2 regions of the Bacillus sp. A015 genome follow, and region 2 is predicted to be linked to the other one. Evidence: a T-box and tRNA genes for the amino acid it is inferred to sense, from the RefSeq annotation. Region 2 holds a T-box; the other holds one or more tRNA genes.

Region 1 (16,241 bases), on a different contig from region 2:
TCCAATAACACAAGGATGATTGTACTATAAGGTCTGACCTCCGTCAATCACAATTTAGGGGTGATCCCTTTCATTTGAGAAAGCGAGACCTCCATACACTATATGCGATGAGGCTTGTCACGTTCTACCTTTGATGTGCTCTCCTATGTATGAAGGCATTAGCAAGTTACCCTCCCTTATATGATTCGTACAGTTCATTTCACTTATGACGATTATTCGAAAAAAAGCAAACCGCTGCTTAGCGATTTGCTTTCATCTATTACTCAATACCCATTTCCTCTTTGACAACAGCGGTAATTCGAGCCACATATTCATCACACAGCTCTTTTGTTTTCGCTTCCGCCATCACACGTACAAGCGGCTCTGTTCCAGATGGACGAACAAGAATACGGCCGTCACCGTTCATCTCTTTTTCAACCTCTTGAATCACAGCTTTTACTTTTTCATTTTCTTCCACTTTATATTTATCAGACACCTTCACATTCACTAGAAGCTGCGGGAACTTCTCCATTTCAGCCGCAAGCTCTGATAATGTTTTTCCTGTCGCTTTTAGCGTATTCACAAGCATGATGGCAGAAAGCATGCCGTCACCTGTCGTATTGTAATCAAGGAAAATCAAGTGGCCTGATTGCTCGCCGCCGACATTATAGCCGTCCTTTTTCATCGCTTCGACCACATAGCGGTCACCAACAGCGGTTTGGATGCTCTTAATGCCTTGTTTCTCCAGCGCTTTATAGAAGCCGAGGTTACTCATGACTGTTGACACGACTGTGTCATCCTTTAATCGGCCTTCACTCTTCAAATAACGTGCACATATGTACATAATTTGATCGCCGTCTACGATATCACCTTTTTCATCGACTGCAATTAAACGGTCACCGTCACCATCAAACGCAAGACCAATATCCGCACCCTTTTCCTTTACAAAAGCAGAAAGTGCCTCTGGATGAGTTGAGCCGACGCCATCATTGATATTCAAGCCGTTTGGTGATGTTCCCATTGTGGACACATCTGCATCTAAATCAGCAAATAAATGTGTCGCAAGAGAAGATGTTGCACCATGTGCACAGTCAAGGGCCACGTGAATGCCTGTGAAATCCTCATCCGCTGTCTGCTTCAAGAATTGCAAGTATTTCTGACCACCTTCAAAGTAGTCATTCATCGTTCCAAGATCGGCTCCAACTGGACGTGGTAATTGATCGACTGGCTGATCCATTAGCTGCTCAATTTCGTTCTCCTGTTCATCTGACAGTTTAAAGCCGTCGCCGCCGAAGAATTTAATCCCGTTATCCTGAACTGGGTTGTGAGAAGCAGAAATCATAACACCCGCTTCTGCATCCATTGCCTTCGTTAAATAGGACACGCCAGGTGTTGAGATCACACCTAAACGCATCACTTCAGCCCCAATTGAAAGTAAGCCTGCAACGAGGGCTCCTTCTAGCATATGACCAGATACACGTGTGTCTCGTCCAACGAGTACCTTTGGACGTTCTTTATCCTTCGTGAGGACATAGCCGCCAAATCTCCCAATTTTAAATGCGAGCTCTGGCGTTAATTCGCTATTAGCCACACCCCTTACACCATCAGTTCCAAAGTACTTGCCCATGTTTCAATCGCTCCTTTTTTACCATTCAAGAGGGCTCTGAGTCCTCTTTTTTATCTTCTTTAACCCGCTGTCTTTGTCTTGATTCTTTCTTTGCTTTATATTGTGTCGATTCCTCTTTACTCTTCTTTTCCTGATCATCGTTATCAGACGATTGATCCTTTCGATCATTCGTAGAAGCCGGCTGATCTTCTTTGTCAGTAGAGGTAAGTTTCACCTTGACCTTTGATCTCGATAAAGTAAACGTCACATTTTGAGGACCGTTCACTTGTACTTTGACCTCATGTGTTCCTTCGTTCAAGTCCCCCACATTGATATAGGCTTCAATATCTGAAGCCTTTAGTTTATCAATTGCACTCTTTGATCCTTTTGCTGTTAACATGAGACGCCCAGAAGACGGACTCACAAATTTAGAGCTGAGATCCTTGCTCAGACCCACGACAGAAATAGGTACATTATCGATCTTTTTTTCTTCAGCTGTTGCAACCTTCACTTTGATCTTAACGGTTTCAGGCGACACCTTTTTCACACCATCTGGCAGTGGAATGTCGGCATCAACCTCCGTATCATCTTTAATCTTGCTTAGGTCCAGCTTAACGCCATCAATAAAATCAAGTGCATCCAGCACCTTTTGGGAGCCGTACACTGTGACCTCACTAGGGCTTGTCTCAATGCTTGAAATACTGATCCCATCCGGTAAGCTGCCCGTCCGCTCAATTTTAAACGGGATCTTCTTGCTTGGACTCGTGATTGGGACCGTAATATCCACCACTGACGGACTCACTTCGACTGGCAGCTCGTTCCCGCTGCTGTCATACACAGTGAGCTTCGCTTCTTTTTCAATCTGTTGATCGACATCCTCTAAGTTCACAAATGCTTTAATGACAGAAATTTTGTCGATTACATCCTTTGAGCCAGTGACAGTCACCTTTTTCGGATTCACAATGGGCTGTTCGGGTAAATAACCGTCTTTGATTTTATTTTGATTATAAAATTCTGTTTCAACAGGAAATTCAGCTGTCGTTTTTTCTTGTATCGTCACAGTCGTCACAGACGGATTAATCGATAATGTGATTCCCTTTGATACATCTCTTGCCTTCAGCTCCACTTTATGTGTGCCTGTCGTTAAGTTTTGCATATCTGCATAAATTTCAAAATTCTTTGTTTGTCTTGCTGTTTTCACAGCACTTGTTGATCCTTTAATCGTGACATTGACTGTCTGCGGTACACCAGTGACGACGTACTTCTCGTCATCATAATACGCTTTAACAGGAATGTCAGTTAAGGTTGCTTCATCTGTCGTCGATGTTGGGAAAAAGGATTCACCGATTTTTTTCGGCGTGGGCGCTTGCGCTGAATTGACTGCACCATACAGCAATAAAGCGAAGACCAATGCAAGAAACTTTACGGCCCAGCGATTATTCAAAATCTTATCCATTTTTCTTGCCCCTCCAATACCATTTGGTCGAGGAAGCATCTTTGCTGTTCTTACTAAATTCAGCAATCAGCATTTCTTCAAGCGCTTCTTCTGTCAATTCTCGATGGAGATCACCATTTCTTGCGACACTAATGCCGCCTGTCTCCTCAGAGACGATGACGGTTAAGCTGTCTGTCACTTCACTAATACCAACTGCCGCCCGGTGGCGCGTTCCGAGTTCCTTAGAGATAAAAGGACTTTCTGACAGCGGTAAATAACAAGCTGCAGCTGCAATCTCATCACGCTTCATAATGACAGCACCGTCATGAAGCGGTGTATTCGGAATGAAAATATTAATCAGCAGCTCAGAACTCACCTTTGCATTCAAAGGAATTCCTGTCTCTATGTAATCATTCATCCCAGTATCGCGCTCAATTGTCAGCAGCGCTCCTATTCTGCGTTTTGCCATATAGTTAATTGCTTTTGTAATTGCCTCGATCGTTTTCTGCTGCTGTTCCTCTACAGGTGTCCCGCTTCTTGAGAAGAAACGGCCGCGCCCAAGCTGCTCAAGCGCTCTCCTTAGCTCTGGCTGAAAAATAATAATGATCGCAAGGAACCCCCACGTAATCGCTTGATCCATCAGCCATTGAAGTGTGTTAAGACCGAGATACGCACTTCCCATCCTGACGAGAACAATGACCACAATTCCCTTTAAAAGCTGAACCGCTTTTGTTCCGCGGATGACCATCATTAATTTATATATCACATACCAAACAACGAGTATATCAACAGCATTACCGAGGTACTGCAAAAAAGGAATATCCCCTAAAGCCATTTCCTCGTCCTCCAGAATTTTCAAGTTTCTTCGTGTGATGCATTTTTTTATAAAAAAAGCCTATGTGTAAATACATAGCGAGGCTATTATACCACATTTTATTTCAGCAAGGAAAATAGTTGCCATATATGGCTGGCTTTCTAGTATGCGTGAATCTGAGCAATGATATAGAAAAAGAGCAGCCCCTAAGAGACTGCTCCATGCTGTTTGATTTACTTTTGCTCCTCTGGCCCAATGACCCGCATCACGTTTTGTGCTGTGGATTTCATTTTGTACCAGATCCAATCAAACACTTCATTAATTTCATTGATTTGACCAGTGACTTGTCCGGCAGAAGCAGTCAGCTGTTCCCCATTGACGACTGTGACATTTCCATCAACCTTGCCTTCTACAATCAGCTTGCCATTTTTGACAGTGACATCACCTTTGACGGTTTCCCCTTTAGGCACGGTCACTGTATCATTTTCAACCACGAGATTCGGCTGCTTTGACACACTGAAATTATGATCGGTATTCCAGCTTGTAAACAGACTGCCTCCCATCAAAATGAGAAAGAGGGCAGCGGCTACGATCAGCGGGTGAGCTTTGATCCATCTTTGAACCGACACACGCTTTTTCTCCTTTGGAAGACCTGCCATCACCTTTGCAGTGATATCAGATGGTGCTTCTATATGAGATGTACTCTGCACTAGCGCAATGGATTTCTCAATTTGTTGAAAATGAGTACGGCACTCCTCACACGATTGCAGATGGCTCTTTAATTCTTTTTCGTCTTCGGGCATGATATCCCGGTCTAAATACTGATGCATAAGCTGGACGACTCTATCCTGACAGCTCATCAAAATCACCTCACTCAAAGGTCTCTCAACTGTTTCCGGAGAGCCTCTCTACCCCTGTGTATTCTCGTTTTCACCGTACCAACTGGTATATTCAGAATCTCACTAATTTCTTTTAACGAGAGTTCATCAATATACTTTAATACGATGACCGAACGATATTTATCGGGTAATCTTAGAATTTTTTGCTGAATGGTACTCGATAACTCAAGAGATACCACCTCATCCTCTGGCAAAATGCCATCAGCAGCAATTTGAGAATACATATTCAGTCCTTCTGTTCCTGCCACCTCTGCATCTAAATAATAATCCGGCTTTTTTTTGCGAATACGGTCGATGGTCAGGTTGGTTGCAATGCGGTACAGCCACGTGGAAAACTTACGATTCACATCAAAGCTCTCAATATTCACATAGGCACGAATAAACGCCTCCTGCGCAATATCCTCCGCTTCGTGTGCATTCCCAAGCATACGGTAGCACAACTGATAAATTTTGTCTTTATACAGGTCTACGATGTCTGTAAATGCGTTTTGGTCGCCTTTTTTCACTTGCTTAATTCTCTTTTTAATCATTGTGTCCATAGTATATTCAACCTCTGCCTTCACCGGTCTTTATTGTATACGAACCTCTTTCCAAAAGGTTTCATTCTCCTCTAAAAAATAGTGTAACAAATTTTTGACAGCGTGTTACGCTTATCAGCCGGTAAAAACCTTAATATATCCTTAAATTTCCCCAAAATAAAAAAAACAGGAACAAGTCCCGCTCTACAATAACTTTTCACCCATTAAAGAACCAATTAAAGCAACTGCCGCTTCTGCTGTTTTATTTTTCTCATCTAATACTGGATTTACCTCCACAAATTCGGCTGAAGTTAAAATACCTGCTTCCTCTAAAAGCTCCATTGCAAGGTGACTCTCACGATAACTAATGCCGCCTGCCACAGGAGTTCCTACACCAGGGCATTCCGCTGGATCTAGCCCATCTAAATCAAGCGATAGGTGGACACCATCTGTTCTTTCCTTTAAATACGCAATAGCTTCCTCCATCACCCTTGTCATCCCTAAACGATCAATTTCATGCATCGTATACACCTTCATACCTTTTTCTCTAATCAACTGCCGCTCTCCTTCATCTAAGGAACGAGCACCAATTAATACGACATTTTCAGGTTTCAATTTAGGAGAATAACCACCAATGTTCGTTAAATCAGCATGCCCAAGGCCAAGACTGACAGCAAGCGGCATGCCATGAATATTTCCAGAAGGAGAAGTTTCCTCCGTATTTAAATCACCGTGCGCATCATACCAAATGACACCCAAGTTTTCATAATGCTTAGCTACACCGGCAAGTGTGCCAATCGCAATGCTGTGATCACCGCCTAAAATCAGTGGAAACGAACCTGACTGCACAATACTGTCAACCTTTTCAGCAAGCAGCTGATTGGCACCAGCATTCTCCGTTAGATTTTTTAATTTTTCACTTGTATATAAACCTTTCTCATCGTCTCTTTGCTCGACTGGAATATCCCCGAGATCCTCCACATCAAATGAGAGCGATTCCAATTTTTCTTTTACGCCAGCACATCGAATCGCACTCGGTCCCATATCGACGCCCCTTCTCGTTTGACCCAAGTCCATCGGAACCCCGACAATCGTGACCTTCTTTTGATCTCCCATATGTACATCCCCTTTCTGTTCATGCTTATATTTTACTTTCTCGATGCCTCCTGACTCAACTTGACAACATTTTGAATAGTTATACATTCCCTCTGCTAACATAAAAAAAGACACCTTTTTGAAAAAGGTGTCTTAACTGGGCTAGCTGGATTCGAACCAACGCATGACGGAGTCAAAGTCCGTTGCCTTACCGCTTGGCTATAGCCCAAAAATGGTGGAGGGGGGCGGATTCGAACCGCCGAACCCGGAGGGAGCGGATTTACAGTCCGCCGCGTTTAGCCACTTCGCTACCCCTCCACATATGGAATTGATAAAGAAAAAACAGTGCCGGCAAGAGGACTTGAACCCCCAACCTACTGATTACAAGTCAGTTGCTCTACCAGTTGAGCTACACCGGCATATGGTGGAGGATGACGGGCTCGAACCGCCGACCCTCTGCTTGTAAGGCAGATGCTCTCCCAGCTGAGCTAATCCTCCACATCATGGTGACCCGTACGGGATTCGAACCCGTGTTACCGCCGTGAAAGGGCGGTGTCTTAACCGCTTGACCAACGGGCCAGTTTGTCAAGTTTACTGTTTCCGTGAAGCTGACAAAAGTTATTATATACAGGTTGTCCCCCTTTTGTAAAGGGGAATTTTATTTTTTTTATTTTCTAACAATTAACCACCTTTCAGCACGACATTTTGATTAAAATATAATTTCAGTATTTAAATATAATATTGAAACTTCATATCATACTCAATATACTGAAAATGAAGAAATAAGGAGGTATGTCACATGCAGCCATCTCAACTGCGTTCTTTGACAACAGAATCAAGAAACCCCAACACAATGGGAATTTCACAAGCAGATCCGCTCGCAATGCTCCAAATGATCAATCAAGAAGATATGAAAGTCGCTCAAGCGGTCAATCGTGTACTTCCACATGTGAAAACAGCAAGTGACTTTGCCTATGAATCCATCTCGAATGGAGGCAGACTCATTTATTTAGGCGCTGGAACAAGCGGCAGAATTGGCGTGATGGACGCTGTTGAATGTCCACCAACCTATAGCGTCTCACCTGATGTCATTGTAGGCATCATGGCAGGTGGAGACTCCGCGTTTTCACATGCTGCCGAAGATGTGGAAGACAGTGAAGAAGCCGGCAAACAGGATTTAGTACACATCCACCTCACGTCAAAAGATACTGTCGTCGGCATTGCCGCTAGCGGTAGGACGCCCTATATCATCGGTGCTTTAAACTACGCAAGATCCATTGGAGCAAAAACAGTAGCCCTCAGCTGCAATGAACAAGCAGAAATTAGCGAGCTGGCAGACTGCGCCATTGAAGTCGTCGTTGGACCTGAAGCCATCACTGGGTCAACACGAATGAAAGCCGCATCCGCTCATAAAATGATTTTAAATATGCTTTCCACCTCTGTCATGATCAGACAAGGCAAAGTATATGAAAACCTGATGGTTGATGTAAAAGTAAGCAATCATAAACTAAAAGAACGCGCCATCACCATCATTCAACATGTGACAAACGCTTCCTACGAACAAGCCGTGAAAACACTTGAAGCGGCAGATTTAGAAGTCAAAACCGCCATCGTCATGCTCCAAACAAACACAGACAAGAAGACAGCACAGGACTTACTCAACAAAACGAATGGCCATATCGACAAAGCCATCTTACGTCATCAATCCTAAAGGAGGCAGTGCTCATGTCAGCAGGTGGACTCACCCTATTACACACAATGAAAGCAAAGCTCCCCCAATCCGAAAAAATCATTGCAGACTATATCCTTGCCCATCCTGACAAAGTCATTAAAAGCACAGTGCATGAAATCAGTCAGGCTGCCGGTGCAAGCAGCTCTGCAGTGATTCGCCTTTGTAAATCTCTCGGACTAGATGGCTATCACGATTTGAAAATGCGGATTGCTGGAGACTTAATGCATACCGATAAACAGGGCTACCGAGATATCGAACAAGATGAACCACTTCACTCCATTATTCAAAAAACAGCAGGAAACTCGATTCAATCGATTAAGGATACTGCCTCTATTTTAAATGCAGATGCTTTAGAAAAGGCCGTTCAATTGCTGCTACATGCAAACCAAATCCACTTTATCGGTGTTGGTGCATCTGGCATCGTCGCAGCTGATGCACAGCAGAAATTTCTCAGAATCAATTATGCGGCCACAGCCTTTACTGACATGCATATCGCATCCACCGTCATCGCAAATGCAGGAAAGAACGACATTGTTTTTGGTATATCCTTTTCTGGAGAAACGTTAGACATCATTCAAGCCCTTCAGCTCGCAAAAGAAAATCAAGTGAAAACCATTGCCTTAACGCATCCAGGTCATACAAGCGTTTCTGCTTTATGTGACGTTCACCTATCGACGTCCGGTTCCAATGAAGCACCTTTCCGCAGTGCTGCCACTTCCTCTAGAATGGCACAGCTCTACTTAATTGATGTCTTGTTCCTCAGTTTAGCTTCCCGTCAATATGAAGAGACAGCGCAATATATTGACAAGACTAGGCATGCCATCCGCTCCATGAAACGAAAACCAAAGGGGGATTCAACATGAGTCATCAAAAGAAATATCAGCAGTTAGCGAAAGATATTCTTAAGCTCTGTGGTGGTTCTGAAAATATCTCTTCTCATACACATTGTATGACACGTCTCCGAATTACACCGATCGATGATGAAAAAGTTCAAATCACAGCGATCAAAGAACTTGATGGCGTCATTGGCGTCGTTGAGGCGGAAACGCTTCAAATCATTTTAGGCACTGGCGTCGTCAACCAAGTATCAAGTGCGTTTGAACAGCTGCTAAAAGCCTCTGGTTCATATGACTTGAACAACGAAGCACAAAAAAACAAGCAAGCCATTTCACAAAAGAACCGCACACCGTTCAAGCTGTTCTTACGACGGATTGCCAGCATTTTTATCCCTATCATTCCAGCACTGGTTGCGTCAGGTCTCATTACTGGTATTACAAAAGCGATCGTGCAAGCGGGCTGGCTTGATGAAAAATCTCAAGCTGCAATCATTTTAACCGTTATTGGTTCAGGCTTGTTCGCTTATCTTGGTATATTAGTCGGAACAAATGCCGCAAAGGAATTTGGAGGCTCTCCCGCATTAGGCGCATTAGCTGGTATCCTCATTATTAATCCAGCCTCCGCAGATATTATGTTATTTGGCACAAATATTCTACCAGGCAGAGGCGGACTCATCGGTGTTCTTCTTGCCGCCATCTTTATGGCCTTTGTTGAGACCCGAATTAGACGCTTCGTCCCGCAGTCACTCGATATCATCGTCACACCAACCATCACATTACTCATTACTGGAATTTTTACGTACATCGTCTTCATGCCAGTCGGCGGATTTATATCTGATGCCATCACCTCAGGACTCACTTATCTATTAAACATGGGCGGTATTTTCGCCGGATTTGTTCTTGGTGCGACCTTCCTTCCTCTTGTAGTAACAGGACTTCACCAAGGACTGACACCAATTCATATGGAACTCATCAATTCAATTGGAGATGACCCGCTTCTGCCAATTCTCGCTATGGGAGGCGCAGGACAGGTCGGTGCTGCATTTGCCATTTATATGAAAACAAATAAGAAAAAGCTCAAAAGAGCCATTGCAGGTGGACTTCCTTCAGGAATGCTTGGTATTGGTGAACCACTCATTTTCGGTGTCACACTACCACTAGGAAGACCATTTCTCACTGCTTGTCTCGGTGCTGGAATCGGCGGAGCATTTCAAGCCTACTTCCAAATCGCCACTAAAGCAATTGGGGTATCAGGTCTTCCATTAACCTTTATCGTTCACGCGCATCAAATGCTTCTTTACTTAATTGGACTATTCATTGCATATGTCGCTGGATTTATCTTCACATACTTATTTGGCTTTCATGATGATATGGCTGTTGAATTCGAGGAAACCAATCAATAAGGAGGTCTAGCTATTGAAGAAATGTTTTCTTTTGATGACATGTCTGTTCATGCTCCTTGGGCTACCAGTACAAACATTTGCAACTAGCTCCCATCCTGTATCGTCTTTGTCTAAAACAGCACCTGAAGAATATCCCGTCTTAAAAAAAGCAAAACGACCAGAACAAGTAGGTTTTTCTTCCAGGCAGCTTAGGAAGGTTGATCAAATGATTCAAAACGATATCAAAGCAGGATTTCCAGGAGCCGCGCTCATCATCATCAAGGATGGTAAGATCGTCCATCAAAAAGCCTATGGCTACAGGCAAAAATACGAAGGGTCTAACGAACTCAAATCGTATAAGAAAATGAAAAAGAACACGCTGTTCGACCTGGCATCCAATACAAAAATGTACGCCACCAACTATGCCCTGCAAAAGCTTGTATACGAGCAAAAACTAGATGTGAATGAAAAAATACAATCCATCCTGCCAGACTTTCAGGATGAACCAGATGCAAAGGTAACCGGCAAAGATCAGCTTCGAGTAAAGGATCTTCTCACCCATTCTGCCGGACTCCCATCCAGTGTCTTATTTTATAGCAAAGAATCAGCGGGCTCTTTTTTCTCTCAAGATAGACAAACAACCATGAAATGGCTGCCTAAGGTGCCTCTACAATACGAGCCAGGTACCCAGCATATTTATAGTGATATTGATTACATGCTTTTAGGCATGATCATCGAGAAAAAAACAGGAATACCTCTTGATCAATATGTAGAGTCTACGATCTATCGGCCGCTAGGTCTCAAGCATACAATGTTCAATCCGCTGCAAAAAGGATTCAAGCCGAAGCATTTTGCAGCAACTGAACGTTTAGGCAATACGCGAGATGGTGTGATCGATTTTGAAAACATTCGACGATACACCCTGCTAGGAGAAGTACACGATGAGAAAGCATATTACTCAATGGCTGGTGTCTCCGGCCATGCTGGGCTTTTCTCTAACACCTCAGATATGGCGGTGCTGCTCCAGCTGATGCTCAACAAAGGAGGCTATGGGAAAACAACCATCTTTGACCAAGCTTCTATCGATCTCTTTACAACATCCTCAGACACGAACCCAACTTACGGGCTAGGCTGGCGGAAAAACGGCCATACTGACATGGAATGGATGTTTGGAAAATATGCAAGTAACGAAGCCTATGGACATACAGGCTGGACCGGAACGATGACGTTGATTGATCCAAAACACAATCTAGGTATCGCTTTGCTGACGAATAAGAAACATTCACCTGTCGTTTCACCTGAAACCAACCCTAATCAATTCGAAGGTGATCTTTTCCCAACTGGTACTTATGGAAGCATCATGACCGCAATCTACGAATCTTTTAAGTAAAAGGAGGAATTCGATGTTAAAATCTCTCTTCCCCGCTGCTCTGGTTTTGGCCCTGCTAACCTCTTCCATTCCAACGGAAAAGATTAGCTCTGCCTCTCTTCCAACCGCAAAACAAATGGTGGAAGACATGTCACTGGATGAAAAGATTGGCCAAATGCTCATGCCAGACTTTCGCAATTGGCAAACAAAAGATGAATCCGCGCCTACAGGCTTAACAAAGATGAATCAAGAAGTATCCCATCTTGTAGAGAAATATCATCTAGGCGGTGTCATCTTATTTGCAGAGAATGTCGTTGATACGAAACAAACCGTCAAACTCACTCATGAATTTCAAAAAACATCGCCAAATATTCCTTTACTCATTTCAATTGACCAAGAAGGCGGAATCGTCACAAGACTACAAAAGGGAACACATTTCCCAGGAAATATGTCGATTGGTGCCTCTAGAAGCAAGAAAAATGCATACGACACAGGAAAAATCATCGGAAAAGAATTAAACGCCTTAGGTATCAATACAAATTTCTCTCCTGTTCTTGATGTGAATAATAACCCAAACAACCCCGTCATTGGTGTCCGTTCCTTTAGCTCTGACCCTGCACTTGTCACTAGACTTGGCCTTCAAACCATGAAAGGACTTCAAAAGGAAAAGACCATATCCACACTAAAGCATTTCCCGGGACATGGTGATACAGCCGTCGATAGTCACTACGGCTTGCCGCTCGTAGAACATGACCTAGATCGTTTAAAAAAGGTTGAGCTGTATCCATTTCAACAAGCAATCAACGCAGGTGCGGATATGGTCATGACCGCTCATGTTCAATTTCCTGCCATTGATAACACGACCTATCAAAGTAAAAAAGATGGCGAGGACATCATGGTGCCAGCTACCTTATCGAAAAAAGTGATCACACACTTATTAAAAGAAGAGATGGGCTTTCAAGGAGTTGTTGTGACTGATGCTTTAAATATGAAAGCGATTGCAGATAACTTCGGACAGGAAGAAGCCGTGGTGATGGCCATTAAAGCAGGAGTCGACATTGCCCTCATGCCAGCCCCTGTTATGTCCTTAAAAACCGAGAAAAACCTAGAAAATGTGTTTAATGCTTTAAAACGAGCCGTTCTATCAAACGAAATTCCGATGTCTCAGATCAACCAATCTGTCGAAAAAACCCTTCAATTGAAGATCAAGCGCGGCATCATTTCCACTAAAAAGCCAGTAAGCCTTGAGAAAAAAATCAAAAAAGCCACTCAACTCGTTGGTAAAAAGTCGCACCGGAAAGCTGAACAAAAAATGGCCCGTGAAGGAGTCACTCTGCTTAAAAACAACGAAAAGACCTTACCTTTTCAACCTAAAAAGAATGACCGAATCTTGCTCATGGCACCTTATGAAGATCAAACAAAAGCAATGTCTGTCACGATTGAATCTTTGGTCAAACAAAAAAAGATCAAGCCTGTACGTACCCAATCATACGCTTTTGCAGATAAGACCTTCTCGAAAGAAACAGCCAAATTGATTCAAGATGCTGACTATGTCATTACCGGCTCTTACGTTGTCCAAAATGACCCAGCTGTGAATGACGGTGTGATCGATGACAATGTACAGGACCCGAAGAAATGGGCAACCGCCTTCCCTCGTGCTGTCATGAAAGAAGCAAAATCACAAAACAAAAAAATGGTCATCATGAGTCTTAGAAACCCTTATGATGCTGCTAATTTCGAAGAAGCCGATGCCTTACTGGCTGTTTACGGTTTTAAAGGCTATGCAAAAGGACAATTCAACCAACCGAATATTCCTGCTGGACTAGAAGTGATATTTGGAGCGGCATCACCTAAAGGCAAACTGCCAGTCGATATCCCATCTGTCACTCATCCAAATCAAATCCTTTACCCATTTGGCTATGGGCTCAACTTGAAAGGGAAACAGATCAAATAGGAGGGATTCTCTTGAAAAAGACAGCAAGCTTGATACTCGCGAGCATTCTCATGATTAGCACATTGACCGCCGCCTCCCCAACAGATCAAGGACGAACAGACACAAAAGGAAAAAAAGCAGCAGTCAAAACAGGTATCGAAACATTACTCTCAAGTAATCTCTCTTGGCTAAAAGGGAAAAACGTAGGGCTTATTACGAATCCTACCGGCATTGATGCAAACATGAAAAGCAGTGTCGATCTCCTATTTGAGCACCCAAATATTAAGCTCACTGCTCTATATGGACCTGAACACGGCGTGCGCGGCGATGCACAAGCAGGAGAAGGCGTCGAATCCTATACCGATGAAAAAACAGGCCTGCCTGTTTACTCTCTCTATGGAAAAACAAGAAAACCAACTCCTGATATGCTCAAAAATGTAGATGTGCTGCTATTTGATATTCAAGACGTTGGCGCTCGATATTACACCTATATTTACACGATGGCCTACGCGATGGAAGCCGCTAAGGAAAACAATATCCCATTTGTTGTCCTAGACCGTCCAAATCCCATAGGCGGGCTAAAAGTAGAAGGGCCTGTATTAGAACCCGAACACGCCTCATTTGTGGGTCTTTATCCAATACCATTAAGACATGGAATGACCACTGGGGAGCTCGCAAATATGTTTAACAAAGAGTTTCATATCAATGCTGATGTAACAGTTATCAAAATGAAAAATTGGAAGCGATCCATGACGTTCGATGACACGAAGCTGCCGTTCGTCCTTCCTTCACCTAACATGCCGACAGTTGATAGTACCTTTGTATATCCAGCCACAGGATTAATTGAAGGCACAAACGTCTCTGAAGGCAGAGGAACGACAAAGCCATTTGAGCTCATTGGCGCTCCATATATCAATAGCAACGAGCTATCGGATCATTTAAATAAGCTAAAACTAAAAGGCGTTCAATTTAGACCAGCTTCATTCACTCCTACCTTTTCAAAACATGCCGGGACTCTTTCTCACGGTGTGCAGCTATACGTCACAGACCGCTCTTCATTTGAAGCTGTGAAAACGGGGTTATCCATCATCAAATCAATACATGATTTGTATCCTAATGACTTTCAGTTCCTTCAAACAGGCAGCTTTGATAAACTGATCGGGAATGGTTGGGTCAAAGAGGAAATCAATAAAGGCACTTCAGTCAAACACATCATGAAACGCTATCATCATGATCTCAAAACGTTCGAAAAGAAACGGAAAAAATATCTCATCTATTAACTCGCAAAAAACCTCCGTACTTTGAGATGGAGGTTTTTTCATGATAAAGATTTAGTCATAGCAGGTGTTTCCAGCTCAAAACGATTGAGTAAAAAACCAAACAAGGCAGCAAGCACTTGCTGAAACAGCATGCCAATCACAACAGGAACAGCGACAGCAGGCGGGAAAAAGCTAGTGGCAAGCACAGCTCCCGCACTAATATTTCGCATGCCACCCGTATACACAATGGCCACAATCTCCCCTTGAGTACATTTCATCGCCTTTCCAATCAACCACGCAAATGCATATCCGCTCATCGCAATGAGAAACACGGTTGCTGCTTTGCTAAAAAATGCGGCATCCAGTTCACGCAAGTATGGCGCGACAACAGAACTATTAATCGACACCACTACAAACAAGCCTATTTTTGAAAAAGGTGACAGTGTCTGACTGATCATTTTCGTCACAGCAGGCTTTGCATACTGACGAACGAGCATCCCTAAAATAGATGGAAGCACAATCATCCCAAACAGCCCTTTCATGATCGCCACCATGTCCATATGAACCTGTGTACCGGCCAAAAGTGACAAACTGGCTGGCACAATAAATGGCGAAAGCAATGTATCAATTAAAATGATGGATAACGTTAACCCAACATTCCCTTTATACATCGCTGCCCATATTAAACTAGAGACACCTGTTGGAATCACCATTGCAAGCGTCAAACCGGTGATCGTCATGGAATCACCCGCAAATATCAGATGCCCCGCTGACCAAGCATAAAGGGGCATCAATACATGCAAAATCATAAACGATAAAATCAAAGGCAATGGGTGCATCACCGTATGCTTTAAAGCCGAAAAAGTAGAAGACAAACTCCCTGCAAAGGTCATAACAGCAAATACCCATGGCACCAAAAACGCAAAATCCTTTAAATAGGCCGCCAATAATACACCAATTAACACACTAATAGGCGTAATGAGCGGCATCATCCGGCCGAGCACTTGGTTCAAACGCACAAGCATGCCGGCCACCTCCATCCTTCACTTTCTTCCCTTTTCTATTGTAACAAACAGAAAGATCTTTTTAAGAACCCATCACCTGCTTCACAAGCTTTTGACTAGATGTATCCATTCCAACTACGTCTACTTGCACACCAGCTGCTCGATATTTTTCCTTCACACGTTCAATTGCTGCCACGCCTGATTCATCCCATATACGCGCTTCAGACAAATCAATCACAACGGATTGAAGATCTTTCCCCTGATGGAATGCTGAAATCAAGTCAGTGACTGAAGCAAAGAAAATTTGCCCCTTAATTCGGTAAACCCAAGTACCTGCTTGGCTTTCTGTAGAGGTAATATGAAGCTTTGATATTTTAGCC
Region 2 (16,241 bases):
GTGAAACGTTGACTGTCGATCTATCACCAAAATTTGTTGTCGGCTATGTGAAGGAAAAGGAAAAGCATCCGAATGCAGATAAATTAAACATTTGCCAAGTAGATGTTGGCGAAGAAACATTACAAATCGTGTGCGGTGCACCAAACGTCGATCAAGGTCAATATGTCGTTGTTGCCAAGGTCGGCGCAGTGATGCCAAGCGGCTTGATCATCAAAGATGCTGAACTAAGAGGTGTACCATCAAGCGGAATGATTTGTTCTGCAAAAGAATTAGATCTTCCAGATGCGCCTGCTGAAAAAGGGATCCTTGTTCTAGAAGGAACCCACCAAGCTGGCGAACCCTTTGAAGCCTAACCTCCCATAAACGGGCACATATGAGCGAAGAATGTGTTATACGAAAAGTCACTAAGTACGTACTTAGTGACTTTTTTTCATCTACATACAGCACGAACAGCAAAAGCGGCACTTTTCTCGCTTTTCTGCATGAAAAAGCAGTGGTATACTAAAAATCGCCCAAGAAAACGTAAGGGGAGTTAAAGTGAGTGATAAACGATGAGTTGGATAGATAAATTTTTCAGTGTGTTTTTAGGAGAAGAAAAGAAAGAAGAAAAAGCTGAGAGACCCGTAGAAGGTCCGGATGCGCCAAAGCAGTCATCTGTTGAACAGCATAAAGAATATAAAAAAATTGAAGATACGAAAGTCTTTTATGAATATCCGAAAGGCAACTTCCGCTTTCCTCTCGTTCCAGATGAACCCGCTCGTGACGGAGTGAAGCAGCAGGAGAGAAGGCGCGCGAGACCCAGCCAGCCAAAGGCAAAGCAGACGACCTATGAGCCTAAACAAACGTTGCAGCCTGATATAAATAAAAAGCCATTCAAAACAGAGCAAATCCCTTCGCCGATCTATGGCTATCATCAGGATATGCGTCCAAAACGAAAAGAAGGCAAAGAAGAAGCACCCTCTGTTCAAATGAAGGCCACAGAAGAAACAGCACAGCGTGTCACACTGTTATCAGAAGAGGCAGAGCGTGAACGGAATGTGAGACAGCAAATGAACATCCCGTCTATACGGAAAGAAAATCGTATGGAAGAAGCTGCTTCAGCCCTAGCAGAAGAGAAAGCGGATATGCAAACAGCCGCGACGCCTCTTACATTGCAAGAGGAACTCGCCTATCAGGATCACGTTCAGTCGACGATGGAGCGCTTAAATGACGAATCTTTTATCCAAGCAGAGGAAAAGGATCAAGCCTTTTCTCAGCCAGAAGATCATAACGAAGCTGTTTTACATAAGCAGCAAGCCCCAGCATACCAAGACGAGCCGGTAGAGCCTGAGCCGGAACAGGTCGTCTCCGGCGAACAAGAAGAAAGAAAAGACGAGCCGATGAATCAGGTTGAAGATCATGCTGTGGAAATAGACAGATGGACATTTGAAAAAGCTGAAGACTCACAACCAGCAATTGAAATGGAAATAGATAGCCCAGCAGAAGAAGTGACGGTGACAGAAGACATCACAGCGGAAGATATGGAGGAAATAGAGGCCGCTTCGATAGAAGAAAGACAAGAAGAAGTGCCAGCAGCAGGATTTGAAGAAGCTGAGCCAGTGATCAAACATGATCTGCAAGATGATCAATCTATGGAAGATCAAGTCATGCCATTAGAACCAGAACCAGTAACAGATGAACCGACTGCCTCTGGGCCAGCAGAAACCTTCATGGATCAGACAGAGCAGCAGGAACAAACGCTTGAAGTGAAGCGAGAAGAACCACAACAGACATCTCCGCAGCCGAAGCGTTCAAACGGTCAAACCTCAACGGTTCCTTTTAACGTCATGATGTTAAAAAGTGACCAGCGCGTGCAAGGACAGAAGAAAACGTCGGATGCACAAGGATATGTTTTTCCAAGCTTAGCCCTTCTAGACGTACCTCCAGCTCAAAAAGAAGAGGACGGGGCATGGGTGAAAGAGCGGGCAGAGCTGCTCAATGCAACGCTTAAAAATTTCAATGTAAGAGCAAGTGTGGTCCATGTCACGCAGGGCCCTTCTGTCACAAGATTTGAAGTACATCCTGAACCAGGTGTGAAAGTGAACAAAATCACGAACCTGTCAGATGATATTAAACTCAGTTTGTCCGCAAAGGATATTCGAATCGAAGCACCAATCCCAGGAAAGAACACGATCGGAATTGAAGTGCCGAACCTGCACAGTAAAATGGTGTTCTTAAGAGAAATGATCAGAAGCAGTGCATTTAGAGACAATCCATCTCCTTTAACGGCAGCGCTTGGATTAGATATATCAGGTCAGCCCGTCGTGGTTGATCTGCAAAAAATGCCGCACGGCTTAATTGCTGGAGCAACAGGTTCAGGAAAAAGTGTCTGCATTAATACCATTTTAGTAAGCTTGATGTTTAAAGCCTCACCAGATGAAGTGAAAATGCTCCTAATCGACCCTAAAATGGTTGAATTAGCGCCGTATAATCACATTCCACATCTTGTGAGTCCTGTCATTACCGATGCCAAGACAGCGACAGCTGCCCTGAAATGGGTAGTTGATGAAATGGAAAGACGCTATGAACTGTTTGCTCACTCTGGTGTGAGAGAAATTAAACGATTCAATGAGCTTGTGAAAGAAAAACAAATGGGTGAAAAACTTCCGTATCTCGTCGTTGTCATCGATGAGCTGGCTGATTTAATGATGGTCGCACCAAATGAAGTCGAAGAAAGCATTTGCCGGATTGCACAAAAAGCAAGAGCGTGTGGTATTCACTTACTGATTGCGACTCAAAGACCATCCGTTGATGTCATCACAGGTCTCATTAAAGCCAATATCCCAACAAGAATTGCTTTCTCTGTCTCAAGTCAGGTAGATTCTAGAACCATTATTGATATGGCAGGTGCAGAAAAGCTTCTCGGAAAAGGAGACATGCTCTTTTTAGAAAATGGCTCTGGCAAGCCGACAAGGCTGCAAGGGAACTTTGTATCAGACCGCGAGATCGATCAAGTGGTGGCACATGTGAGGAAACAACGCAAGCCTGTGTTTCTTTTCGAACAGGAGGAATTGATGCTCCAAGGCTCTGCGATTACAGACGAAGACGAATTGTTTATGGATGCCTGCCGATTTGCAATCGAGCAAAATAGTGCAAGTACATCCAGTTTGCAAAGAAGATTTAGAATTGGCTACAATCGTGCAGCCAGATTGATTGACATGATGGAACGTGAAGGCATGATCTCTGGTGCGAAAGGCAGTAAACCAAGAGAAGTCCTCATGACACTCAGTGATCTAGAACAATTGATCTAAACAAAAACCACTTCATTTTTTTGATAAACATGGTATGATAGCACATAGGTGCAATTTTGTAATTGGACACTTTTTGCGTGCCTGTCTGAACTCTTTTTATGTAAAATGAGCTGAAACAGGTGTTAGAAATGGGAAAGTTGTCGGATACTAATCATAGTTAATATTGATTAGAATAGGGAGATCGGAAAAAATCTTTATTTGGAGCTGCGATCTGTGATCCGCTAGAGACGAAAATCACAAGTTGCAAATTGAAATGAGCGTCATATACTGTAAGTCAGATAGACGTTTGTTGGAGGTACAATTATGACTGTTTATCATTTTGTTGGAATAAAAGGGACAGGTATGAGTCCACTGGCCCAAATTCTTCATGATACTGGGTATACTGTCCAAGGATCGGATATCGAAAAGCATATCTTTACACAAAAAGCATTAGAAGAAAGAAATATCAAAATTCTTCCATTTGACCCAGATAATATTCAGCCGGGGATGACGGTCATTGCAGGAAATGCATTTCCTGATACACACCCTGAGATTGAACGTGCCCTTTCTGAAGGGATTCCTGTGATTCGTTACCATAAATTCCTTGGAGAATACATGGATTCATTCACAAACGTTGCGATTACTGGTGCTCATGGCAAAACATCCACAACAGGACTGCTTGCCCATGTGATGCAATCAGCAAAGCCAACTTCGTACTTAATCGGTGATGGATCTGGAATGGGGAAAGAAAACAGCGAGTATTTTGTATTTGAAGCATGCGAATACCGTAGACACTTCCTCAGCTATCATCCAGACTATGCGATCATGACCAATATCGATTTTGATCACCCTGATTATTTCTCGGACATTGATGACGTGTTTGATGCGTTTCAACACATGGCGCTTCAAGTGAAAAAAGCCATTATCGCTTGCGGAGACGATGAGCATCTGCTCAAGATTCAAGCGAAAGTACCTGTTGTGTACTACGGATTCAATGAAGAAAATGATTTCCAAGCACGTAATGTTGTGAAAAATACGGAAGGCACCACATTTGATGTATTTGTTCGCAATACGTTTTATGATACCTTCTATATTCCTGCATATGGAAATCATAATGTCCTCAACTCGTTAGCAGTGATTGCTTTATGTCATTATGAAGCCATTGATGTAGATTTGATCAAAGGTGCATTAACAACATTTGGCGGTGTGAAACGACGCTTTAATGAAAAAGTAGTAGGTGAGCAAGTTTTAATTGACGATTATGCACATCACCCAACTGAAATTGAGGTCACCATTGAAGCGGCCCGTCAAAAATATCCAGAACGTGATATTGTCGCTGTTTTCCAGCCGCATACCTTCACACGGACACAGCAATTCTTAACTGAATTCGCTGATAGCCTAAAGAAAGCTGATTATGTGTATCTTTGCGATATCTTTGGTTCAGCTCGTGAAAACATTGGAAAACTAAGCATCGAAGATTTACGTGGAAAAATTCCGCAAGCTCAGTTGATTGATGAAGAAGAGACATCTGTGTTGAAAGCGCACGAGGATGCGATTTTGATCTTTATGGGAGCCGGAGACATTCAAAAATATTTACGTGCTTATGAGAAAGTTGCTGTATAAATGTAAATGATCGTAAAAGTGCCGTTTCAATCGGCACTTTTTTATGTTGAATAAAATGTGACAAAGGGGCTGAATGTGTCAAGATGTGCTGCTTTTTTTCATTCGCTGTGGACAGGAATGAGCGAATAAGTGTAGAATTATTAATCAATCGGTCATTCTAGGCGATGTTTGAATGATACAACGAGAGGGTATTGAATTGAATATGCCCGCAACAAAGGAGGTATCAGATGATTATTATTTTATATCTAAGCGTTGCACTGATCGCAATTGCTTTCCTCATTCTTGTCATCTATTTGTCTAAAACATTAAAATCTTTACAGCTGACATTAAAGAATGTCGCATCAACTTTAGAAGGTCTTGAAGGACAGATGCAAGGTATCACCACAGAGACAGCACAGTTGCTACATAAGACGAATCAGCTTGCTGAAGATATTCAAGACAAATCGGCAAAACTCAACACAGTTGTGGATGCGGTGCAGGGAATTGGCGGCTCGATCAACCAATTTAATACAAGCATAAAGCAGGCAGCTGGAGCAGTTTCTTCTTCCGTTGAAAGGAACCAAGAAAAAGTCACGGATGTTGTAAGCTGGAGTAACGCAGCACTTGAAATTTATAAAAAATGGAAACAACGTAAACACCAAAATTAAACCATTTTCGCATAGGAGGAATAATCATGAGCAAAGACGGAATCAATAGCAAAGACTTTTTGATCGGAACACTTATTGGTGGCATTGTTGGTGCAACAACAGCATTATTCTTAGCACCGAAGTCAGGGAAAGAGCTTCGCGATGATTTGAACACCCAAGCGAATGCTTTAAAAGACAAAACAGATCGACTCACAACAGATGCGAAGGAAAAAAGCACTGAATATGTGACGATTGCGAAAGATAAAACGTCTGAATTGTCTCAGCTGGTGGCAGAGCAGTCAAACCAGATTTTAGACAAAGTGAAAGACATAAAAGAGCGTGCAGCTGGAAAAGCTAATCAAGTGAAAAGTGAAGCAGAAGATGCTGCAAATGATCTTGCGAGCGAAGCGTCAGATGTAGCAGACGAAGCAAAAGTAAGAGCACAAGAAGCAAAATCAGAAATTGAAGACGGCATCAAAGATGTCAAAGAAAAAGTAGAACAATCTACTAAAGGCTAACTTGCTGCTTAAGTTAGGAAGGAGCACATCATGTCAAAGCAACTCATCGAAACAGAAGAACAGTTTGATCAACTAACGAATCAAGACGGAACCTTTGTCTTTTTTAAGCACAGTTTGACATGTCCAATCAGCCAAGCTGCTTTTCATGAGTTTGAAGCATTTGCATCTGCACATGAAGACGTACCTGCTTATTTCTTGCAAATTCAAAACACAAGAGAGCTTTCATCCTATGTGGCTGAAAAGTCAGGGGTAAAGCACGAAAGTCCCCAGGCACTCGTCTTTAGCGGTGGAAAAGTAAAATGGCATGCATCTCACTCAAGCATTACAAAAGAAGCGCTTGAACATCATATGTAGAAGAACGTCAGCAACTGCTGACGTTTTTTTTTATAAAAAAAGGTTTACTTGAACCAAAAGTATGCTATAATCTTACACATAATACTTTATCGCTTAAAAGCGTTTTGGTAATAAAGAATTTTTTCGTGACAATTCCGAAATCTTTGTTTATAATAAACCCTATCCTGAGAGAATTTAAAAATAAAAAGCGAGAGCAGGCAGAGGAAAGGATGACAAAAATGAGCAACAACGAACTAGAACAATTGAGACAGCAAGCAGATGAACTAAATCTTCAAATCTTAAAACTGATCAATGAAAGAGGAAGCATTGTAAAAGAAATTGGGAAGGCAAAAGAAGCGCAAGGTGTCAACCGTTATGATCCTGTCAGAGAGCGCACAATGCTGAACCAAATTCTTGAAGAAAATGACGGCCCATTTGAAAATTCAACGATCCAGCATATTTTCAAGGAAATTTTCAAAGCAGGTCTAGAGCTTCAAGAAGATGACCACAGCAAAGCACTTCTTGTTTCTCGTAAGAAAAAACCAGAAAATACAATTGTGAACATCAATGGGGAAGCCATCGGTGATGGAAAACAACGCTTCATCGTTGGACCATGTGCTGTTGAAAGCTACGAACAAGTCGCAGAAGTCGCGGCAGCAGCTAAACAGCAGGGACTAAAACTTCTTCGCGGTGGCGCATTTAAACCTCGCACAAGTCCATACGACTTCCAAGGGCTTGGCGTAGACGGTCTAAAGATTCTAAAGCGTGTAGCTGATGAATACGGTCTTGCTGTCATTAGTGAAATCGTAAACCCTGCGCATATTGAAGAAGCGATCGAGCATATTGATGTGATTCAAATTGGTGCACGTAACATGCAAAACTTCGAACTATTAAAAGAAGCCGGGTCTGTGAAGAAACCAGTTCTTTTAAAACGCGGTCTAGCAGCGACCATTTCAGAATTCATCAATGCAGCTGAATACATCATCGCACAAGGAAATGACCAAATCATCCTTTGCGAGCGCGGTATCCGCACATACGAAACAGCGACAAGAAACACATTAGATATCTCTGCTGTGCCAATCTTGAAACAGGAGACACATTTACCAGTATTCGTTGATGTGACGCACTCAACTGGACGTAGAGATCTTCTTCTGCCAACAGCTAAAGCAGCTCTTGCGATTGGAGCGGACGGTGTCATGGCAGAAGTGCATCCAGACCCATCTGTTGCCCTATCTGATTCAGCGCAGCAAATGGACATTCCTCAATTCGAAAAATGGTTAGATGCGTTAAGACCACTTGTCAACATTCACGCGTAATCATAGTTAGAAGAACCGCCGGATAGTAGCCCGGCGGTTTTTTCATGGAGAAAACAGAATAGAATTGGAAATGAAAGGAATAAAACACATTGCAAGCTTAAAGTGCTTGTTCACAATGTTTTCATTTTTAAAATTCGATAGAATCTGCTAAGATCATTGTCATAGCTGATGTTCACGATGACTTTTGATGAAATATGATTCAATTTACAGGTAACAAGCTCATTAAAGTTTGTTTAATTTAGTTATAAAAAGAAAGGGAACGTTTTCATATGAAGAAAAAACGTGTATAATTTCATAAAAGAATGTCATTTTGATGTAGATTGAAAAATTATGTGTCTCTTTTCATCGTTTTAATGACAAATAGGATATTATTTTTTTCGTATCTGATATGTCTCTACCTAATTGGTGAATGCTATAGATATGAAGTGTATTTGAAGGAGTGATTTATGTGAATAATGTTACAATATATGATGTAGCAAGAGAAGCAAATGTAAGTATGGCAACGGTATCACGTGTTGTGAATGGAAATCCGAACGTGAAACCAACAACAAGAAAAAAGGTGCTTGAAGCGATTGATCGTCTTGGCTACCGTCCGAACGCAGTGGCACGAGGACTTGCAAGTAAAAAAACGACGACAGTTGGGGTCATCATCCCTGATATTTCTAGTATCTTCTATTCTGAGCTTGCACGCGGGATTGAAGATATCGCCACGATGTACAAGTACAACATCATTTTGAGCAACTCAGATCAAAATACAGATAAAGAGCTGCATTTGTTAAATACGATGCTAGGCAAACAAGTAGATGGGATTGTCTTTATGGGCGGCAACATCACAGATGTGCATGTCGAAGAATTTAAGCGCTCTCCTGTACCAATTGTTCTTGCAGCATCGGTTGAAGAGCAGGCACAAACACCATCTGTGAACATTAACTACGAGCAGGCCATTTATGATTCAGTCCAATTATTAATTGACAAAGGCCATAAACGAATTGCGTTCGTATCTGGTCCGATGTCAGAACCAATTAACTCTGTGAGAAAGCTTGCTGGATATAAGCGTGCGCTAGAAGAAGCGGGCATTGCTTTTGATGATGTTCTCGTTGCTGAAGGCGATTACTCCTATGACTCAGGAATTGAAGCTCTTGCAAATCTGCTTGAGCAATCAGACAAGCCGACGGCTGTCATTGCAGCAACAGACGAAATGGCTCTTGGTGTCATTCACGGCGCACAGGACAGAGGCGTCTCGATTCCTGAAGACTTAGAGGTCATTGGCTTTGATAACACAAGACTTTCCCTCATGGTACGTCCTCAGCTGACAACGGTTGTTCAGCCGACATATGATATTGGCGCTGTCGCAATGAGACTGCTGACAAAGCTGATGAACAAAGAACAAGTGGACGATCAAATTGTTGAGCTGCCACACAGAATTGAAGAAAGACAATCAACAAAATAAAAACAAAAAGCAGGCTCACCTTATCAGTGAATGCCTGCTTTTCTTATGCATTTTTCCTTTCTCTTCTAACAGGCATGAGTGCTTTTTCTACTGTTTGCGCATTTTTTTCTGTGATTTCTGCTTTTCTTGGTATCGGTGGATATAAATCGTCAGGGTCGAACCATGTTGATGGAAGGGTGACAGGCGATTGCTTATTCCATGCCCGAATCCACTCCTTAGGAAGGTCAGCTGGCGGTGTGACGCCTTTCATCTCAAGCCAAATGCGGCTCCACGCTCTTGGGACCACGCGCCAAATATCATATCCGCCTCCGCCAACAGCGATCCATTTGCCTTCACAATATTGATGAGCAAGCTCATGGGCAAGTCTGGGAATTTCCTCATATATTTTCATGGTGGCAGATAAATGGGTTAAAGGATCGTAATAGTGAGCATCCGCTCCGTTTTGCGTCAAAATCACGTCTGGTTTAAAAAAAGCAGCTATCTCAGTCACTGCTGTTCGGTATGCTTCGAGGAACGATTCGTCTTCTGTAAATGCATCGAGCGGAATATTATACGCATAGCCATAGCCTTTATCATGGCCTCTTTCCTGTACTTGTCCAGTTCCAGGGAACAAGTAGCGACCCGTTTCATGAATGGAGACAGTACATACCTCTGGATCGTCATAGAAGCTAAACTGTACACCATCTCCGTGATGAGCATCCGTATCAATATATAAAATCCTTGCGCCATATGTCTTTTGAATATATTGAATGGCCACAGAGCTGTCATTATAAATACAAAAGCCAGATGCACGTCCTTTAAATCCGTGGTGAAGCCCGCCGCCAAGGTTGAGCGCATGCTGCGAATGACCCAGCATCACTTGATCAACCGCTGTTAATGTCCCACCAACAAGAAGAGAAGCCGCCTCATGCATACCTGCAAACATCGGTGTATCCTCCGTGCCAAGGCCGTAGCGTTCACCCTCTGCTGTAGACAGCTTTCCTTCACTTGCCCGCTGCACAGCTTGAATATAATCTGTCGTATGGACGAGCTTTAATTCCTCCAGCGTAGCCATACGCGGTGCGATGATCTCATCATCCGTTAACGCCTTCATTTTTTGAAGAAGATCGTATGTTAAGTAGACACGAAGCTGATTGAAGGGGTGATCTTGATGAAACTGGTACGTTTGAAAAGATGGTGAAAAAACAAAGGTCGCTTCCTTCATTTGACCGTCTGCTCCATAGGCCAGAGCACCTTGTAGCCTTTTGCCCGAATCAGCTTCGTCACATGATCTGCATGAATGGTTTGAAGGCGGAATACGAGCACTTTAGAGGCTTCATTTGCATGCGGGTACACAAGCACACTCAGCATTTGAATATGCTGCTCCTTTAAAATAGCCGTAATGTCTGCGAGCCCTTCTGTCATCTGCTTCACTTCAACCTCTAAGTGTGACCCAGGCTGATCTGCACCTGTCAGTCTGACAAACGTACGAAGTAAATCTGTCTTTGTGATAATGCCTACAAGCTTACCGCGTCTCACCACTGGAAGGCAGCCAATTCCATGCTCAAAAAAGACACTCGAAATCTCCTCAACGAAATCAAGCGGATGGGCGGTGATTGTCTCTAGCACCATGATCTCTTCTACCGGCCGCTGAATAAAAAGCTGCCTTTTTTCTGTTTCGAAAATACTTGGACTGGCATTTTTAATATCCCGATCTGTCACCATCCCAATGACAGAATCTTGATCAGATACGATGGGAATATGCCGAATGTGATGTGCACTCATTTTTTGAATGGCTTCTTCGATCGTATCGGTTTTTCGCAGCGTGATCACATCACGCTCCATAATTTGTTCAATCATCATTGTTTACCAATCCCCTTTGCCAAAAAAACGAATTGAACGTTAATACATAAAGCGCTGATGGAAGCGAAGACGATCAAAACGCTCGATCGAATCAGGACTCACGTTTTTTCCGATTCTCGCCATTAAACAATTGGCTGGATGTGAGCTGATCTCTGGCTCGTCTGTTGCAAACCAGACAAGACCACCTGCGTTCATCATTTTCTCCATCATTTTACGGTACTCCCAAACGTTTTTCTTTGTCCCCTTTAAATCCCAATGCCAGTAATATTCAGTTGTAATAATGATGTAGTTCTCCATTTGCTCATCCATCATGCTCACATCAAGTAAATGCTTGCCGAGCGAGCATCCTCTAAATGGAGGAGCGACTTCAATCGCGCCAAGCTCGATTAAATTGTCCATCTTGCCCTCTGACCAGCGCTCAAGCGGATCAGGATACAAATACGTGACATAGCCTACGACAAGCTCATCCACTCTTGCAATGATAATACGTCCTTCTGGAAGATCTGCTATTTCAACAAGTGCTTGTTTCTGCTCCTCAGGCGTGCGAAATGCCGTTAGTCCTTCATGAAACGTATAGTTCGCAAGCTCTGATGCAGGTACCGGTCCTTCAATCAGGATAGAACCTGTTTCTCGCTCAATTGTTTTTGAATAATAAGTTTTAGGATGCTCCACGTATCCACCGCCTCAAATTCTAGTGAGTCGTCTCTATTTTAGCTTAAATCTTGAAGAAATTAAAACGGTTTCACCATAAGTTTTTTAAAAATTGAGAAAAAAAGTCATCTATACTATAATGGTCATTGTAAACGTATGCAAAGGGGGACTGTTTGATGAAAGTGGAAACGCTACCATCAGTAAAAGGAGACTATCATTTAAATGATTATGAGCAGGCATACAAAGAATTTTCATGGGAGGAAGCGAGAAAAAACTTCTCCTGGTATGAAACAGGAAAAATAAATGCAGCCTATGAAGCAATTGACAGACATGCGGACTCGTTTCGTAAGAACAAGGTGGCGCTTCATTACAAAGATTCACAGCGGGATGAAAAGTATACGTTCAGGGATATGAAAATCAACACAAACAAAGCGGGAAATCTATTCAGAGAAAAGGCGCATGTGCAAAAAGGGGATCGCGTGTTTATCTTTATGCCAAGATCACCTGAGCTCTATTTTCTTCTGCTTGGTGCTGTCAAAATTGGTGCGATCGTTGGCCCGTTATTTGAGGCATTTATGGAAGGCGCCGTCAAAGACCGTTTAGAAAATAGCGAGGCGAAGGTCATTGTGACAACGCCGGATCTGCTTGAGCGTATTCCGTTTGCAGAGCTTCCGAAGCTTGAATCTGTCATCATTGTCGGCGGTGAAAAGGAAGACATCGGTGGTGTGCGGACAATTCACTACGAAGAGGCATTTCAGGAGGCAGTAAAGGAACTTGAAGTAGAATGGATGGATGAAAAAGACGGTTTCCTACTTCATTACACGTCAGGGTCAACTGGTACGCCAAAAGGTGTGCTGCATGTCCATGGCGCGATGGTGCAGCAAGACCAGACCGGTAAATGGGTGCTTGACCTGAAAGAAGATGACGTCTACTGGTGTACAGCTGATCCAGGCTGGGTAACAGGGACAGTGTACGGTATTTTTTCACCATGGTTAAATGGGGCAACGAATGTCATCTTAGGTGGCCGGTTTAATCCTGATACGTGGTATGAAACGATTGAATCACTTGGTGTGACCGTTTGGTACAGTGCACCGACAGCCTTCAGAATGCTGATGGGGGCAGGGGACGACCTCATTCAAAAATATGACCTCAGCTCGCTCCGTCATGTCTTAAGTGTAGGAGAGCCTCTCAATCCGGAAGTGATCCGCTGGGGAGACGCTGTATTTGGCAAACGAATTCACGATACTTGGTGGATGACGGAAACTGGTGCACAGCTGATTTGTAATTATCCATGCATGGACATCAAACCAGGCTCGATGGGGAAACCAATTCCAGGCGTAGAAGCCGCGATTGTGGATAATGCCGGAAATGAACTTCCACCATACCGGATGGGCAACCTTGCGATCAAAAAGGGCTGGCCGTCCATGATGCATACGATCTGGAACAATCCTGAAAAATATGAATCTTACTTTATGCCGGGAGATTGGTATGTTTCAGGAGATTCAGCATATATGGACGAAGACGGATACTTTTGGTTCCAGGGACGTGTCGACGATGTCATCATGACGTCAGGAGAGCGGGTCGGTCCATTTGAGGTGGAAAGTAAACTGGTTGAACATCCGGCCATTGCAGAGGCTGGTGTCATTGGAAAACCAGATCCGGTACGTGGTGAAATTATCAAAGCATTCATTGCTCTCAGGAGCGGATACGAGCCGACAGATGAGCTGAAAGAAGAGATTCGTACGTTTGTGAAAAAGGGGCTTGCTGCACATGCGGCACCAAGAGAAATCGAGTTTAAAGACAAACTGCCAAAAACGCGAAGCGGAAAAATTATGAGACGTGTGCTAAAGGCGTGGGAGCTGAATTTACCTGCTGGCGACCTTTCGACAATGGAAGATTAATCTCCTTCGTCAGTTGACTTGATATCAAAAGTATGTTAAAAATGACTTTAGTTGAATACGAAAAGGTTTTGACTGAGATTCAGTAGAATCATCTTTCCCTGTCCAAGAGAGCTGACGGCTGGTGCGAGTCAGTACAAAGAGATATTCGAATTACCCTCACGAACCGCTTTTACGAAAAGGAGCATGAATGCTGCCTCATTAGTGAAAGAACGGATCTGTCCGTTATCAGTGTAAGTGAAAAGACGTGATATTTTGTCTTTTAAGCAGGGTGGTACCGCGATATATATCGTCCCTTCGTTCATTCGAAGGGGCGTTTTTTATGTTGAATTGTAAAAAAAGGAGATTTGGATATGAGTCAATTGATGGAAGATTTATCGTTCAGAGGATTAATTCAGCAGCAAACAGATGAAGAAGGTTTAACAAAATTATTAGCAGAAGAAAAAATCAAGCTGTACTCCGGCTTCGATCCGACAGCTGACAGCTTGCACATTGGTCATCTATTGCCCATTTTAACATTGCGCAGATTCCAAGAAGCAGGGCATCACCCGATTGCCCTTGTTGGCGGCGCAACTGGACTGATCGGAGATCCTAGCTTCAAAAAAGCAGAGCGTTCACTAAACCCGGCAGAAATCGTGGAACAGTGGTCAGAGAAAATCAAAGGCCAGCTGTCTCAATTTCTTGATTTTGAAGCAGGCGAGAACCCAGCCGTCATCGTCAATAACTATGACTGGATCAGCCAAATGAATGTCATCACGTTCCTTCGTGATATTGGAAAGAACTTCGGTGTGAACTTCATGCTGGCAAAAGATATCGTCAGCTCACGTATCGAGACAGGTATTTCGTACACAGAGTTCAGCTACGTGATTTTGCAATCGTTAGACTTCTTAAACCTTTACAAAAATGAAAACTGTAAGCTGCAAATCGGTGGTAGTGACCAGTGGGGAAATATTACATCTGGACTTGAGTTGATCCGCAAGTCTGAGGCAGAAGGCGCAAAAGCATTTGGTCTCACGATGCCGCTTGTCACAAAAGCAGACGGCACGAAGTTTGGTAAAACAGAAGGCGGCGCAATCTGGTTAGATAAAGAAAAAACGTCACCTTATGAATTCTACCAATTCTGGATCAACACAGATGACCGTGACGTCGTGAAATACTTAAAATACTTTACGTTCTTATCAAAAGAAGAGATCGCATCTTACGAAGAAAAAGTGCAAACAGCACCTGAAAAACGTGAAGCGCAGCGCCGTTTAGCAGAAGAAGTGACAGCGCTTGTACATGGCCGTGAATCACTAGAACAGGCTGTGAACATCTCAAATGCACTATTTAAAGGCGAGATCAAATCTCTTTCAGCTGAAGAAGTCAAAGTAGGCTTTAAGGATGTTCCATCAATGGAGAAAAGCAGCACAGAAGAATTAACACTAGTCGATATCCTTGTGGAATCAAAGCTGTCTCCATCAAAGCGTCAAGCACGTGAAGATATCACAAATGGTGCGGTCTACATCAACGGAGAGAGACAAACCGATAAAGACTATGTTCTTTCAGCTGAAGACCGAATTGAAAACCAATTCACTGTTTTAAGAAGAGGGAAAAAGAAATACTTCCTTGTGAATTACAAGTAAGAATGATGTGCAGCCGGCTGAGAGAACCGGCTGCTTTTTTTTATGCCAATTGAGTCATGGAGGCTGTCACATAGACCAACAGACTGTAAGAGAAACGAATGTCTAGTCTTTTGGCATTGGCTCATGAGAAAGTCAAAGGTGCTTTTTCATTATTTATTTCTTGTGAAAATATCGGACAAACAGTGCCTTGTTCACTTTTCTGTCATATTTTTGTTGTTTAAAATAGAGTCGAACAAGATAAATAAGGGGGAATGAAAGTGTCATTTTTGATGAAAAGGAGTTTGCAGATTCTCGTTGCATTTGCATTGGTGGTTGGTTCAATGGTTTTCGTCCAGCCGAAAGAGGTCAAAGCGGCTGAGCATAATCCGGTTGTGATGGTCCATGGCATGGGTGGTGCCTCTTACAACTTCGCGGCGATCAAAAGATACCTGGTGTCACAGGGCTGGGACCGAAACCAATTATATGCAATTGATTTCATAGACAAAACAGGCAATAACCTTAATAATGGACCGCGTCTATCTAGATACGTCAAAGATGTGCTAGCCAAAACGGGCGCCAAAAAAGTAGATATTGTGGCGCATAGCATGGGTGGAGCCAACACGTTATACTATATTAAGAACCTAGACGGCGGAGATAAAATTGAAAATGTCGTCACACTAGGTGGAGCGAATGGACTCGTTTCACTCAGAGCATTACCAGGCACCGATCCAAATCAAAAAATTCTTTACACATCCGTCTATAGCTCAGCCGATCTCATCGTCGTCAACAGCCTCTCCCGCTTAATTGGCGCAAGGAACGTCCTTATCCACGGAGTTGGACATATCGGTCTATTAGCCTCAAGCCAAGTCAAAGGCTATATTAAAGAAGGACTGAACGGCGGGGGACAGAATACGAATTAATTTAAAATAGCCAGCTACCATTCATGGAAGCTGGCTTTCTGTATTTTACAAGTAGATTTAATCATGAAGAAACATGGAGTACCTATTGATGAAGTTCTATTCGTGTGAATACTTGAAATGATTGTCGATGAAATCAGACTATGGTACGATGAATGTATATGTTATAAAGTAATTCGTACGAATTACTAAATGAG

What was found. A T-box is a leader RNA that pairs with one kind of tRNA and senses whether it is charged. The one in region 2 lies ahead of tyrS (tyrosine--tRNA ligase), so its partner is inferred to be a tRNA-Tyr.
Region 1: it has a tRNA-Tyr gene. The T-box ahead of tyrS (tyrosine--tRNA ligase) is inferred to sense a tRNA for this amino acid. The anticodon was not compared.

What each region holds. Positions count from the first base shown of each region.
Region 1 is NZ_JBSPZB010000012.1:87,646-103,886, forward strand. It holds gene glmM (phosphoglucosamine mutase) at 260-1,606, opposite strand; gene ACSLGF_RS11890 (CdaR family protein) at 1,632-3,041, opposite strand; gene cdaA (diadenylate cyclase CdaA) at 3,034-3,855, opposite strand; gene rsiW (anti-sigma-W factor RsiW) at 4,068-4,694, opposite strand; gene sigW (RNA polymerase sigma factor SigW) at 4,709-5,272, opposite strand; gene rocF (arginase) at 5,456-6,367, opposite strand; tRNA gene ACSLGF_RS11915 (tRNA-Gln) at 6,504-6,575, opposite strand; tRNA gene ACSLGF_RS11920 (tRNA-Tyr) at 6,580-6,664, opposite strand; tRNA gene ACSLGF_RS11925 (tRNA-Thr) at 6,693-6,765, opposite strand; tRNA gene ACSLGF_RS11930 (tRNA-Val) at 6,769-6,844, opposite strand; tRNA gene ACSLGF_RS11935 (tRNA-Glu) at 6,851-6,925, opposite strand; gene murQ (N-acetylmuramic acid 6-phosphate etherase) at 7,146-8,057, shown strand; gene ACSLGF_RS11945 (MurR/RpiR family transcriptional regulator) at 8,072-8,941, shown strand; gene ACSLGF_RS11950 (PTS transporter subunit EIIC) at 8,938-10,317, shown strand; gene pbp4b (penicillin binding protein PBP4B) at 10,331-11,686, shown strand; gene ACSLGF_RS11960 (glycoside hydrolase family 3 protein) at 11,700-13,619, shown strand; gene ACSLGF_RS11965 (exo-beta-N-acetylmuramidase NamZ family protein) at 13,670-14,878, shown strand; gene ACSLGF_RS11970 (bile acid:sodium symporter family protein) at 14,917-15,882, opposite strand; gene ACSLGF_RS11975 (SulP family inorganic anion transporter) at 15,944-16,241, opposite strand, start outside.
Region 2 is NZ_JBSPZB010000015.1:8,194-24,434, reverse strand. It holds gene ytpR (YtpR family tRNA-binding protein) at 1-353, shown strand, start outside; gene ACSLGF_RS12955 (DNA translocase FtsK) at 552-3,290, shown strand; gene murC (UDP-N-acetylmuramate--L-alanine ligase) at 3,594-4,892, shown strand; gene ACSLGF_RS12945 (DUF948 domain-containing protein) at 5,120-5,539, shown strand; gene ACSLGF_RS12940 (YtxH domain-containing protein) at 5,566-6,036, shown strand; gene ytxJ (bacillithiol system redox-active protein YtxJ) at 6,067-6,390, shown strand; gene ACSLGF_RS12930 (bifunctional 3-deoxy-7-phosphoheptulonate synthase/chorismate mutase) at 6,609-7,685, shown strand; gene ccpA (catabolite control protein A) at 8,134-9,135, shown strand; gene ACSLGF_RS12920 (acetoin utilization protein AcuC) at 9,179-10,339, opposite strand; gene ACSLGF_RS12915 (CBS and ACT domain-containing protein) at 10,336-10,977, opposite strand; gene ACSLGF_RS12910 (GNAT family N-acetyltransferase) at 11,017-11,649, opposite strand; gene acsA (acetate--CoA ligase) at 11,805-13,529, shown strand; T-box leader at 13,589-13,826, shown strand; gene tyrS (tyrosine--tRNA ligase) at 13,880-15,148, shown strand; gene ACSLGF_RS12895 (esterase/lipase family protein) at 15,469-16,047, shown strand.